Regions from separate parts of the Citricoccus sp. GCM10030269 genome, predicted to be linked through region 1. Evidence: riboswitches for the same ligand, from Rfam matches in the RefSeq annotation. Region 1 holds a riboswitch; each other region holds the start of a gene.
What was found. A riboswitch is a leader RNA that binds a small molecule or an ion and turns the genes downstream of it on or off. The one in region 1 is predicted to bind thiamine pyrophosphate.
Positions count from the first base shown of each region.

Region 2: it holds a riboswitch for thiamine pyrophosphate, as region 1 does, so the genes downstream of both, ACFQQD_RS04620 (YkoF family thiamine/hydroxymethylpyrimidine-binding protein) here and ACFQQD_RS13875 (ECF transporter S component) in region 1, are expected to answer to the same signal.
Region 3: it holds a riboswitch for thiamine pyrophosphate, as region 1 does, so the genes downstream of both, ACFQQD_RS13265 (bifunctional hydroxymethylpyrimidine kinase/phosphomethylpyrimidine kinase) here and ACFQQD_RS13875 (ECF transporter S component) in region 1, are expected to answer to the same signal.

Region 1 covers NZ_JBHTCV010000006.1:184,266-188,136, forward strand. Annotated here, with positions in the region: gene ACFQQD_RS13850 (Na+/H+ antiporter subunit D) at 1-191, shown strand, start outside; gene ACFQQD_RS13855 (Na+/H+ antiporter subunit E) at 188-898, shown strand; gene ACFQQD_RS13860 (monovalent cation/H+ antiporter complex subunit F) at 904-1,185, shown strand; gene mnhG (monovalent cation/H(+) antiporter subunit G) at 1,178-1,630, shown strand; gene ACFQQD_RS13870 (DUF4235 domain-containing protein) at 1,634-1,924, opposite strand; TPP riboswitch at 2,018-2,121, shown strand; gene ACFQQD_RS13875 (ECF transporter S component) at 2,218-2,970, shown strand; gene ACFQQD_RS13880 (ABC transporter ATP-binding protein) at 3,070-3,871, shown strand, end outside.
Region 2 covers NZ_JBHTCV010000002.1:327,672-331,542, reverse strand. Annotated here, with positions in the region: gene ACFQQD_RS04635 (hypothetical protein) at 1-462, opposite strand, end outside; gene ACFQQD_RS04630 (PadR family transcriptional regulator) at 462-806, opposite strand; gene ACFQQD_RS04625 (MsnO8 family LLM class oxidoreductase) at 978-2,024, shown strand; TPP riboswitch at 2,029-2,139, shown strand; gene ACFQQD_RS04620 (YkoF family thiamine/hydroxymethylpyrimidine-binding protein) at 2,174-2,818, shown strand; gene ACFQQD_RS04615 (ECF transporter S component) at 2,839-3,465, shown strand; gene ACFQQD_RS04610 (ABC transporter ATP-binding protein) at 3,452-3,871, shown strand, end outside.
Region 3 covers NZ_JBHTCV010000006.1:48,979-52,849, reverse strand. Annotated here, with positions in the region: gene thiM (hydroxyethylthiazole kinase) at 1-602, shown strand, start outside; gene thiE (thiamine phosphate synthase) at 599-1,297, shown strand; gene ACFQQD_RS13270 (hypothetical protein) at 1,391-1,981, shown strand; TPP riboswitch at 2,185-2,279, shown strand; gene ACFQQD_RS13265 (bifunctional hydroxymethylpyrimidine kinase/phosphomethylpyrimidine kinase) at 2,273-3,832, shown strand; gene ACFQQD_RS13260 (IclR family transcriptional regulator) at 3,871-3,871, opposite strand, start outside.

The sequences.
Region 1 (3,871 bases):
AGGAGCAGGGCATCGATGTCCCGGAACGGGACCAGTCCGGTCCCGGGAAGATGGAGCCTCTCGAAGGAGACAGCGAAGGGCACGACGCCGGTACCCGCCGGCACGAGCACGAGGTTACCGAACCGGCCAGCGAACCCAGCGGCGAATCCGCCAGCGCACCGGCCGGCGGAGCGGAAGGCGGGCGGCCATGAGTCTCAATCAGCATGACCCTCGCCGGCATGACACCAGCCAGCACGACTCCAGCCAGCACCACTCCGCCGCGCAGCCCGACCAGGGTGCACCCGAAGAACGTGCCCAGTGGTGGAGCCAATGGGTGATCCTGTTGGGGTTGACGCTCACGTGGGGCGCACTGTGGCAGGACTTCTCTCCAGGGGTCCTGGTGGCCGGCGTCGGGGTTTCGCTTCTGGTGTTGTGGTTCTATCGGCTGCCGAAGGTGAGCTTCTCGGACCGGATCAACCTCTGGTACGTCCTGGTCTTCACGGTCCGGTTCCTGTGGCATGTGGTGACCGCGTCGGTCTCGGTGGCGCGGGACGCCATTGTTCGTGGTCCGGGGATCGTCAACGCGGTGGTGGCCGTGCGGCTGCGCAGCCACGATGACCTCATCGTCACCCTCACCGGTCACGCCCTGGCGTTGGTCCCCGGTTCGCTGGTGATCGATGTGGACCGGCCGACGTCGACCCTGTTCCTGCACTGCCTCAACATGGAGAGCATGGAGGAGGTCGAGCTGTTCCGAGCCCGGGCGCTTGAAACGGAGGCCGCTGTCATCCGTGCCATTGGCACCAAAGCCGATCTGGCGCTGGTCAAGGACAGCGAAGCGGCCGGTTCGGATGCGACCAGCTCAGACCCAGCCACCTCAGACCCGGCCGGCTCAGAAGGACCAGAAGGGGAGGCGCGCTGATGACCATGCTCGAGATCGCCGGGATCGTCTGCATCGTGCTGCTCGGCCTGGGCGCGTTGGCCGCGATCTACCGGATCGTCCGGGGGCCGTCCATCCTGGACCGGGCCATCGCCACGGACGTGCTGCTGATCACCGTGTCTTCGGCGCTCTGCGTGGACATGGCCGTCAACCACCACACGGACCACGTGATGTTCGTGGTGGCGGCCTCGGTGATCGGATTCATCGGATCCGTGACGATCTCCCGGTTCGTGGCGGAGTCACGGAAGGAGCCGAGCGAACATGGGTGATGTGCTGAACGGCCTGCCGGAGTGGCCGGTGATCGCCGACGGCCTCGCTGCGGTCCTGCTGGTCCTCGGGTCCCTGTTGTCCACGGTGGCGGGCATCGGTCTGTTCCGGTTCCCCGACCAATTGTCCCGGATGCATGCCGGCACCAAGCCCCAGGTGCTGGGACTGCTACTCGTGCTGACGGCGGTGGCCCTGGCGTGGCGGGCGTGGGTGTGGATCCCCGTCCTGCTGCTGGCGTGGGTGCTGCAGATGCTCACCGCACCGGTGTCCGCACACTTGGTGGGCCGAGCCGGTTACCGCACCAAACACCTCAGGCCGGAGTACCTGTACGTGGACGAGCTGGCCGACGTGGTCGCGCGTCAGGACGACGAGGGTAAGCCCGTCAGTTCAGCCGATGAGCGCACGGTGCCCACCCCGGACCCGACCGATTCCTCGGACCGGGACTGACTCTCAGACCTCGCCGGTGCCGATCTTGGCCTTCTTGGCCTGCGAGCGAGCGGCCATGGCCTTGCTGGCCTTCTTCGCGCCGCGCTGCGAGGTCACGCGGATCAGTGCCGTGATGCCGGCAGAGATGGTGGCGAAGGTGATGGCGCCCCACATGTTGTTCTCGGTGTCGTCGACGTCCTTGGGGGCGTCGTGCCCGGTGGCCTTGCGCCAGGTGTAGTCAACGATCTTGGTGCCGACATAGCCACCGATGAGGGTGATCGCGGTACTGATGATGCGTTCCGTGAGCTTGTTCATGGGGGTGTCCTCCCGGCTGGGCTGTGTGGTCGCGTCCAGCCTATCCGCTCGGTGGGTTGATCGCTTCTGTGGTGCATTATGCTGGACGGACACTGTGAACGACAGGGGAGCACCTCCGGGTGCTGAGAGTGCGCGCAGCGCAGACCCTCGAACCTGCACCGGCTAGCACCGGCGAAGGAAGTCGAGTTCTCTGATGAAACTTCAGAACACCGTCCACCGGTCCGGTTCACCGGAAACCGTGGAAACCGCGGAGTCCGTTTCATCCCCCTCCTTGGAACCTTGAGGAGGACAACATGGTCTCATCCCAGACCAATCACCAACACACCACTCCCGACGCCGGCCGCTCGCCGGAGGCCGGAAGCTCACCCACCGCGGGCGGTACGTCCGATCCGGGACGGCCAACGGCGCACAACACGGCGACCAGCACGGGGGCCACCACGGGGACCACCACCGCTCAGAATCGCCGCACGTGGCGCGTCGTGGACATCGTGGTGGCCGCGGTGATCGCCGTGGCCTCCGGGGTGATCTTCTGGGCCTGGAATCTGGCCTACGCGGGCCTCAGCCCGGCCTTCGCGGCGTTCCCGCCGTCGTCGGGACTCGTGGCGGGGTTGTGGCTGTTCCCCGCCGTGCTCGGCGGGCTCATCATCCGCCGGCCCGGAGCGGCCCTGTTTACCGAACTCGTCGCCGCCACCGTCTCGGCCCTGCTGGGTTCCCAGTTCGGGCTCACCGTGCTGGCCTCCGGACTGGTCCAGGGACTCGGCGCCGAGCTGATCCTGCTGCTGTTCCTCTACCGCCGATTCACGCTGCCGGTGGCCCTGCTCGCCGGATTGCTCACCGGTCTGTTCGGCGGGATCAACGACGCCTTCATCTTCAACTGGTTCCCCGAGTACACGATGGACTGGAAGCTGATCTACGTGGCTCTGGTCGGGGTGTCCGGGCTCTTGATCGCCGGTCTGCTCTCGTGGCTGGCCACCCGCGGGCTGGCCGCCACCGGCGCGCTGTCCGCCTTGGCGTCCCGCCGTGCGCATCAGGAGTCGGTGGCCTGACCATTGGCCAAGGCTGGACCAGGGGCTGAATCTCGGGCCCGACCGGGGACTGGCCCGGGTGCTGGTCCGGGGGCCGTTTCCGGTGCTGGATCCGGGACGGTGTCCGGGGCGACCGTCCGCGCCGAGGGCTGGGGTTGGCGGCACGCTGGTCGGTCCGCCGCCGCCGTCGCCGGTCTGGATCTGACGGTGCCGGCGGGCCAGAAGGTGCTGCTGGCCGGTCCCTCCGGTGCGGGCAAGTCGACGCTGTTGTACGCGCTCGCCGGGGTTCTGGACCCTGCCGACGAGTCTGAGGAGACCGGCCGGCTCCTCGTCAACGGTGTGTCGTCCCGGGAGCAGCGTGGACATGCCGGGCTGGTGCAGCAGGACCCGGAGACGCAGGTGATTCTCTCCCGGGTGGGGGACGACGTGGCGTTCGGCGCCGAGAATCTGCAGGTGCCGCGCGAGGAGATCTGGGAACGGGTCCGGGACGCGCTGTCCGCCGTCGGTCTCGGCGCCGACGAGGGAATCTCCCTGGACCGGGACACCTCGAAGCTCTCCGGTGGGCAGAAGCAGCGACTCGCTCTGGCAGGGATCCTGGCCATGCGGCCACCGCTGGTACTGCTCGATGAACCGACGGCCAACCTGGATCCGGCCGGCGTGATCGAGGTGCGGGACGCCGTCGAGGCTCTGATCGAGCGCACCGGGGCGACCCTGATCGTCGTGGAGCACCGCCTGAGCGTGTGGGCCGAGCACGTGGACCGGCTGGTGGTGCTCGAGCCCGGCGGGGGCATCAGCCACGACGGCGGCCCGGCCGAGTTGTTGGACTCCGGCCCCGTCCGGGATGAGCTGGCCTCGGCTGGACTCTGGGTGCCCGGCCACGTCCCCACCCCCATCTCTGGCAACTGGAGGTCAAAAGTGCCCC
Region 2 (3,871 bases), on a different contig from region 1:
TTTCCCGCGATCTCGTGGCGAGGCCACCCGTTCGAACACCCAGAAGAACGCCGTCACAGCGCCCAGCGCGATGAACACGGCGTTGATCATCGGTCCGATGACCGCGCCAATCATGGCGCCGAGCTCCGCTTCGGCCTCCGTGGCGGTGTACACCACGATGTTGGCCACCAGGGAGATCAGCAGCACGACGGGAATCAGCCATCGCAGGGTCCGCAGGTAGACCGGATAGAGTTCCGGACCGATCAGGTAGTTCGGCGTGTTGCGGTATTTCGCGGCCAACTGGGAGGGATCTCCCAATTCTTCCAGGACCTCCCGTTCAGCGCCGGCACCCGTACCGGTGGCCAGACGTTCGTCCAACATGTCCGAGATCAGTGCCGAGAGTTCGCGCTGGATGTCAGCGCGCTGGCCCTCGGGCAGGTGCGAGACCACCTGGTCGATGTATCGAGCGGTCAGGGAGCTCATCAGGAGGGTTCCTTCCAGAGTGCGGCCATGCTGGCCGAGAGTCGTGTCCATTCATCCCGAAGCTCGTCGGCCATGGTGGCTCCGTCCTCGGTGAGGCTGTAGTACTTGCGCGGACGGGATTCGTCCGTGTTCCACTCCGCCTTCAGCAACCCCTGCCCTTCCAGGCGGCGCAGCAGGGGATAGAGGGTGTTGGCTTCGGCGTCCAGCCCGACCGCGGCGAGGTACTCCAGCAGCGCGTAGCCATAACGGGGTGTCCGGCAGGCCACCAGGCACGCCACCACGAGGGTGCCGCGCCGCAGCTCCTGCCGATGCGTCGCGAGAGAGGACGCCAGTTCTTCGTTCATGACCCACACGTTAGTGTGTTGCACACACTATTGCAACAGGCTGGGGTGTCGTGCCGCGAAAGCAATACTTCTGCAGCGGTTGGTGTTAACCCCGGCATGACCCCTCCGACCCCACCGAACGCACCAGCTTCAGTGACCCCTCCGAGCCCACTGGGCCAGTCGCGCCCGACCGTGTCCATCCTCGACCGCGCCAACTCCCTGACCGAGGCCACCGAGCCCGAGGTGCTCGAAGGGGTCATCGCGCGGGCCCAGCGCGCGGAACGACTCGGCTATCACCGCTTCTGGGTGGCTGAACACCATGGCGTTCCGGGCATCGCCGGTTCCACTCCCACGCTGCTGATGACGGCGATCGCGGCACGGACGGACCGCATCCGGGTCGGCTCCGGAGGGGTCATGCTGCCCAATCACCAACCGTTGGTGGTGGCCGAACAGACGGCCACTCTCGAGGCGCTGTTTCCGGGACGGATCGATCTGGGTCTGGGACGCTCCGTGGGGTTCACTCCGGCCGTGCGCCACGCCCTGCGCCGGGACAAGGACGCCGCGAAGCAATTCCCCGAGGACCTCGCCGAGCTGTTGCGATTCCTCAACGGAACGGGGCCCTTCACCGCCCGGCCGCGGAACCACGCCGCCACGCCGCTGTTCGTCCTGGCGACCGGGCAGGGACTGAGGTGGGCCGCCCAGGCGGGGCTGGCCGTCGTCGTGGGCGGGCCGACGGTGTCTCAGCGCGACGGCGTGTCTCAGCACGAGGGCGCCTCCGAGCACGAGGGGATCGCTCGTTACCGGGAGGAGTTCCGACCCTCACAGTGGTATCCCGAGCCCTACGTCATCGTCTCGGCGAATCTGGCCGTCGCGGACACTCGGGAGGCGGCTCGTGACCTGCTGCTGCCGGAAGCGTGGGCCCTGGCGCAGTCGCGCGTCATGGGCGAGTTCCGCCCGCTGGAGCCCGTGGACCACATCAAGGCACGGCTCGACGACGGCGGCCTCACCGAGCGCGCACGGCAGCGCGTCACGGACTCCCTCGCCACCTCGATCTATGGAACCGCCGAGGAGGTCAGGGCAGAGGTCGACTCACTGATGTCCTTCACCGGGGCGGACGAGCTGCTCATCACCGGCGGGATGAGCGACCTCGAAGGCCAGCGGCGCTCGGACGAGCTGATGGCCGACCTGATGAATCCGGAGGCAAAGTCGGTAGTGAAGGCGGATTCACGAATGCCCTAGACTGCCGTATCAACACGGGAGTCCGGTGAGCCGGGCTGAGAGGAAACTTCTCAAGTTTCGACCGTCGAACCTGATCTGGATCATGCCAGCGCAGGGACGTTGAGCGAAGAAATTCCCGTGCCCCGTTAATCACCACGAAGGGCGCGACCATGCAGACACCCATCCCCACCGCCATCGAGAGCACCGCTTTCGATCCCACTCCTCAGGAGTTCGGCGTCGGTGCACGATTCACCCTGTCCGTCATGTCGGACGACTACGTCCAGATCATCCTGGACGCCCTCGGCCAAGCCGATCCCACCGGTGTGGACGTCACCACCGGCGTCGTCAGCACCTACGTCTCCGGTGCCGAACAAGACGTGCTTCGCTACGTGAGCCAGGTGATCGCGGCGGCCGCCTGCACCGGGGCCCACGTCTCCGCCGCCGTGCATCTCTCCCGCGGCTGCCCTGGCGGAGTGACGTGCGAGATTCCCGACGGCGGCGCGGCCCTCGTCTCCGAGGTCCCCACCCTGGAGCCCGCGGGCGTGAGCTGCGTGGCCGACTGGGCGCTGTACCCCCTCGCCGATGCTGGCACGGCCCGCGCCGGTGGCGACCACATGCGGGACATCTACGCGGCCATCGACCATGCGCGTTCCACCGGGGTCGAGGTCGAGTCCGATCACTACGTCACGCGGTTGTCCGGCGATCTCGCCCAAGTGCTGGAGACCATCGCCGCCGGTTGGGTGTTGACCGGCCGCACGGTCCAGCACGTCACCACGCACGCGACGCTGTCCCTGAACAGCCCCAGCGCGCGCTGAGCGGGAGGAGACCAACCGTGATGTCATCAGTCCACGGGCACCCGACTGCCCGCACCCGCCCCTCCTGGGCCCTGAAGGATCTCGTCCTGCTCGTCGTGCTGGGAGTGGTCTTCGGCTTCCTGTACTGGGTCTTCGTCCAGGCCTGGACCGCACTGCGGCTGGCCATGGGACCGGCCGGAGACCTCTCCGAACATTTCCTGGCCGGCAGCTGGCTGCTGGTCGCCCCCATCGCCATCGCGATCGTCCAACGGCCGTTCGCCGGCGTCATCGCCGAGGTCCTGGCCTCCGTGATCGAGGTCGTGTTCCTCGGCTCGGCCGTGGGACCGCTGCTGTTCGTCGCCGCCGCCATCCAGGGCATCGGCAGCGAGATCCCCTTCGCGCTCACGCGCTACCGCAACTACAGCTGGCTCATCTACGCCCTGTCCGGGCTACTCGGGGCGGGACTGGTGTTCTTCTACTCGGCACTGCGTTCGGGATGGTACGGCCAGGACCTGTTCATGATCCGGTTGATCATCCAGGTGATCTCGGGCCTGGTCATCGGCGGACTCCTGGCCAAGGTCATCGTCGACGGCCTGGCCCGCACCGGCGTCGTGGACAACTTCGCCATCGGACAGGCCCGCTTGACCGATCACCGTGACGCACGCTGACCCCCAGGTTCCCGACGCCGGCCCCGTCCTACGGCTTGAGGACGTCTCCGTCCTCGTCCCGCGCCGGGAGAAGCCGATCCTGCGCGAGGTCACGGTGAGCCTGGACCCAGGCGAGCACCTCGTGGTGTTCGGGGCTTCGGGCTCCGGCAAGTCGACGCTGTTGCAGGTGATCTCCGGCGTGATCCCGCACTCCGTGACCGCCTCCCTGACGGGCACGGTCATGGTCAAGGGCCAACTGACCAATGACACCCCAGTAGTGGAACTGTCACGCTTCATCGGCACGCTGTCCCAGGATCCGTCCTCGGGAGTGTGTCTGCCGGACGTGGAGCAGGAGTTGGCTCTGCCCCTGGAGAACCACGCGGTGCCGCCAGAACAGATGTCCGAGCGGATCGACCGTGCCCTCGCC
Region 3 (3,871 bases), 140 kb from region 1:
CCATGGTGGAAGCAGCGGCCGCGGCCCACGACGCCGGCACTCCCTGGGTCCTGGACCCCGTCGCCGTGGGTGCCCTGCCGGTTCGGACCGCCCTGGCTCACCAGCTGTTGGACCACCGCCCCACCGTGATCCGCGGCAACGCCTCCGAGATCCGGGCTCTGGCCGGTGAGGGCGCGGGCGGCCGCGGCGTCGACTCCGCGGACAGCGCCGAAGAGGCCTTGCCGAGCGCGCTGCAGCTGGCGCACGGGACTGGTGCGGTCGTCGCCGTCTCGGGTGACGTGGACGTCGTCACCGATGGCGAGACGGTAGTCCGCATCGACAACGGGCATCCACTGCTCACCCGGGTCACCGGAGCCGGCTGCCTGCTGGGCGCCGCCGTCGCGGCTTTCGCCTCGACCGACCAACACCGGCTCTCCACCACCGTGACCGCATGCACGGTGTTCGCGGTGGCCGCCGAGTTGGCAGTCCAGCAGAGGGAGCGACCGGGCTCTTTCGCTGTCGCCTTCCTCGATGCGCTGGACGCCATCACCACCGAGGACCTCACCGAACGGGCCCGGATCACGATGGACACCGCCAGCGCTTCCTCGGGGAGGTCGGCATGAATGCGACTATCGGTGCGGATGACCCGATCCCGATCGATCTCTCCATCTACCTCGTCACCGATTCCGACCAGGCCAACGGCGCCGGGCGGACACTCGTCGACACCGTCGCGGCCGCCGTCGCCGGTGGGGTCACCACGGTGCAGTTGCGAGAGAAAAACACCCCGGCCCGCCAGCAGGTCGACCTGCTGCAGTCACTGTCCGAGGTGCTCCCGCAACACGTGACCTTGCTGGTCAATGACCGTGTGGACGTCTACCTCGCCGCCCGGAACCGCGGCGCCCGCGTCCACGGAGTGCACGTCGGTCAAGACGATCTGCCTGTTGAGGATGTGCGGCGGCTCATCGGCCCGGACGCGGTCCTCGGGCTCAGTGCCGCCACCCCGGAACAGATCACCGCCGCTGAGGCTAGCGACGCCCGCGTGGACTACCTCGGCATCGGCGCCCTGCGCACCACCGTGTCCAAGGCCGACGCGCCAGAACCCATCGGCGCAGAACGTATCGGGCGGCTCGCCGCCTCCACCCACCTGCCCGCCGTCGCGATCGGCGGCGTGGTCCCGGACGATCTGCCGGGCCTGCGCACCGCGGGCCTGGACGGAGCCGCCGTCGTGTCCTGGATCTGCGCGGCGCAGCACCCGCGGCACGCTGCCGCAGAGCTGGCCAGGGCTTGGGAAGAGTTGACACCACGCGATGTGAGCTAGGACCTTATCTCGTCCGTTTGGCTTGGCAGGATTGGCCGTAGTTGAGGGCGCGCTGGAATTTCTCGATATTCCCTCACGGTAAGGGGCGGTTCGATGACTAGCGATTCCGTGGGCTTTCCCAGGCCGTGGGTTCTGCCCACGTGGATTGCCGGCGCGTTCCTGATCGGAGTGGCGGCTGGACTCTTGACGCACTCTGCGTGGCCCATCTCGCTACATGCCCTGACCTCATGGGGCTATGCGTTCTCCACCAGCGCGGGGCTCGGCGGCATGGCGGCGCTCGGTGCAGCCGCCATCGCCTACCGAGGAGTCACTCGTTCAGCCGACACGTCGCGCGAGACGTCGTTGGAAGCCCAGTGGTGGGAAAACGCGCGATGGTCTGTGGACCGACTTCTGTCGGTTTCTGATCTGGCAGTGGAAGTCGACAACGCGTCGACCGAGGACGAGGTAAACGACGACGATTCCAACGTCAATCTGTTGCGTGACCAAGACGCGTATGCAGCCATCATCATGTTGGAGTACTTGGGTGAGAACGCGCCGAGCGAAAAAGCGAGATTGTTCGCCTTAGATGCCCTCGGTGTAGTGCTGGGAGTACCCTCTGGGGTAGACAATGAAGAAGGCGAATCTGCCGTTGACATCGCCGACACTCAACCGAACGGGACTGCACATGGCCAAGCAGACGTCTAAGGAAGCGCTCCAGGGCCGCTATCTGCGGAACAGGCGTGCTGCTGCCCATGCCTACATTGCGATCGCCAAGAAGCAGCAGCAACCGGTCCCAGAACGCGTGTTGAAGATCGCCGGTGAATCGTCTCGCGATCCGGACGGACAGGCTACCCGCGCGAGCCGATCGGCCTCGTAGACCGGCTTCCTGCGCTACAGTTCTGACCACACCACGTGACACGGGGTGCCCCGAAAAGGGGCTGAGAGAACACCCGTCGAACCTGATCTAGTTAGAACTAGCGAAGGGATGTCGCGCTTATGACGCGCACTTTTTCTGTTGAACGCTCCATTGCCCAACGAGACCCTGCAACCGCTATCCTCCGCGTGCTGAGTATCGCCGGGACCGACCCCTCCGGCGGGGCGGGGATCCAGGCGGACCTGAAGTCCATCGCCGCGTGTGGCGGCTACGGAATGGCCGTGGTCACCGCGATGACGGCCCAGAACACCCAAGGCGTGCGGAGCATCCACGTTCCGCCGGTCGGCTTCCTCACCGAGCAACTCGACTCGGTCAGCGATGACGTGGCCATCGATGCCGTGAAGATCGGGATGCTGGCCAGCCGAGAGATCATCCTGGCCGTCACCGACTGGCTGGATCGAGTGCGCCCACCCATCGTGGTGCTGGACCCGGTCATGGTCGCCACCAGCGGTGACCGGCTGCTGGACAAGGACGCCGAGGAGGCGGTCCGGGATCTGCTGGGCCGGGCCGACCTGGTCACTCCGAACATCCCCGAGCTGGGCGTGCTGCTCGGTGAAGAGCCGGCCACCACGTGGGAAGCGACCCTCGAGCAGGCGCAGCGGCTCTCGTCCCAGCACGGTGTGTTGGTGCTGGCCAAGGGCGGCCATCTGGAGGGCACCGAGTCCCGGGATGCACTGGTGGACAGCCGAGCCGGTACTGGTGCTGGCGCTACGGTCGAGTTCAGCGCAGCGCGGGTGCAGACGGACAACACCCACGGCACCGGCTGCTCATTCTCCTCCGCACTGGCCACCCTGCGCCCGCAGTACGACGACTGGGAGCTCGCCGCCCGGCAGGCCAAACAGTGGCTGACCGAGGCCATTGCCGCGGCAGACCAGCTCGACGTCGGCCAGGGCCACGGACCCATCCATCACTTCGCCGGACTCTGGGACCGTGGGCTCACCCCGGTGGCGACCGACGCGAAGACGATCGCCCGCCAGTGGTGGAACGAGATCGCGCAGGTGCGGGCCGCCGTCGACCGTTGCGCCTTTGTCCGTGGCCTGGCCGAGGGAACCCTGGACCGGGACACCTTCACCTGGTACCTGGGCCAGGACGCGCTGTACCTACTGGACTATTCGCGGGCACTCGCCGCGGCCAGCGCCCTGGCCCCCACACCGGCGGAGCAGGCCTTCTGGGCGCAGGGAGCCAACGGGGCGATCGTGGCCGAGCTCGAACTGCACGGCAGCTGGCTCGGTGAGGCGCTGACCGAGGCAGAACCCAGCCCGACGACGACGGCGTACGTCAACCACCTACTGGCCACGGCCGCACGTGGAGACTACGGGGTGCTGATCGCCGCGGTACTGCCGTGCTACTGGATCTACATGGACGTCGGCACCCGGCTGGTGGATCACGCCGTGCCGGAGAACCCCTTCGCCGACTGGTTACGGACCTACGGGGATCCGGCGTTCAACGCGGCGACGGAGGAGGCCATCCGGCTGGTCAGCTCGTACGCGGCGTCGGCCGACCCGAAGACCCGGGAGCGGATGTGGCGGGCGTTCGAGGTTTCCGCCGGCCACGAGCTCGAGTTCTTCGAGGCTCCGATGGAGCAACCCGACGCAGCAAGCAGTCCGGAAGTAAGGAAGTAAGGCAGGCGACTAGAGGACGGGGCCGACGCCCCCATCGAT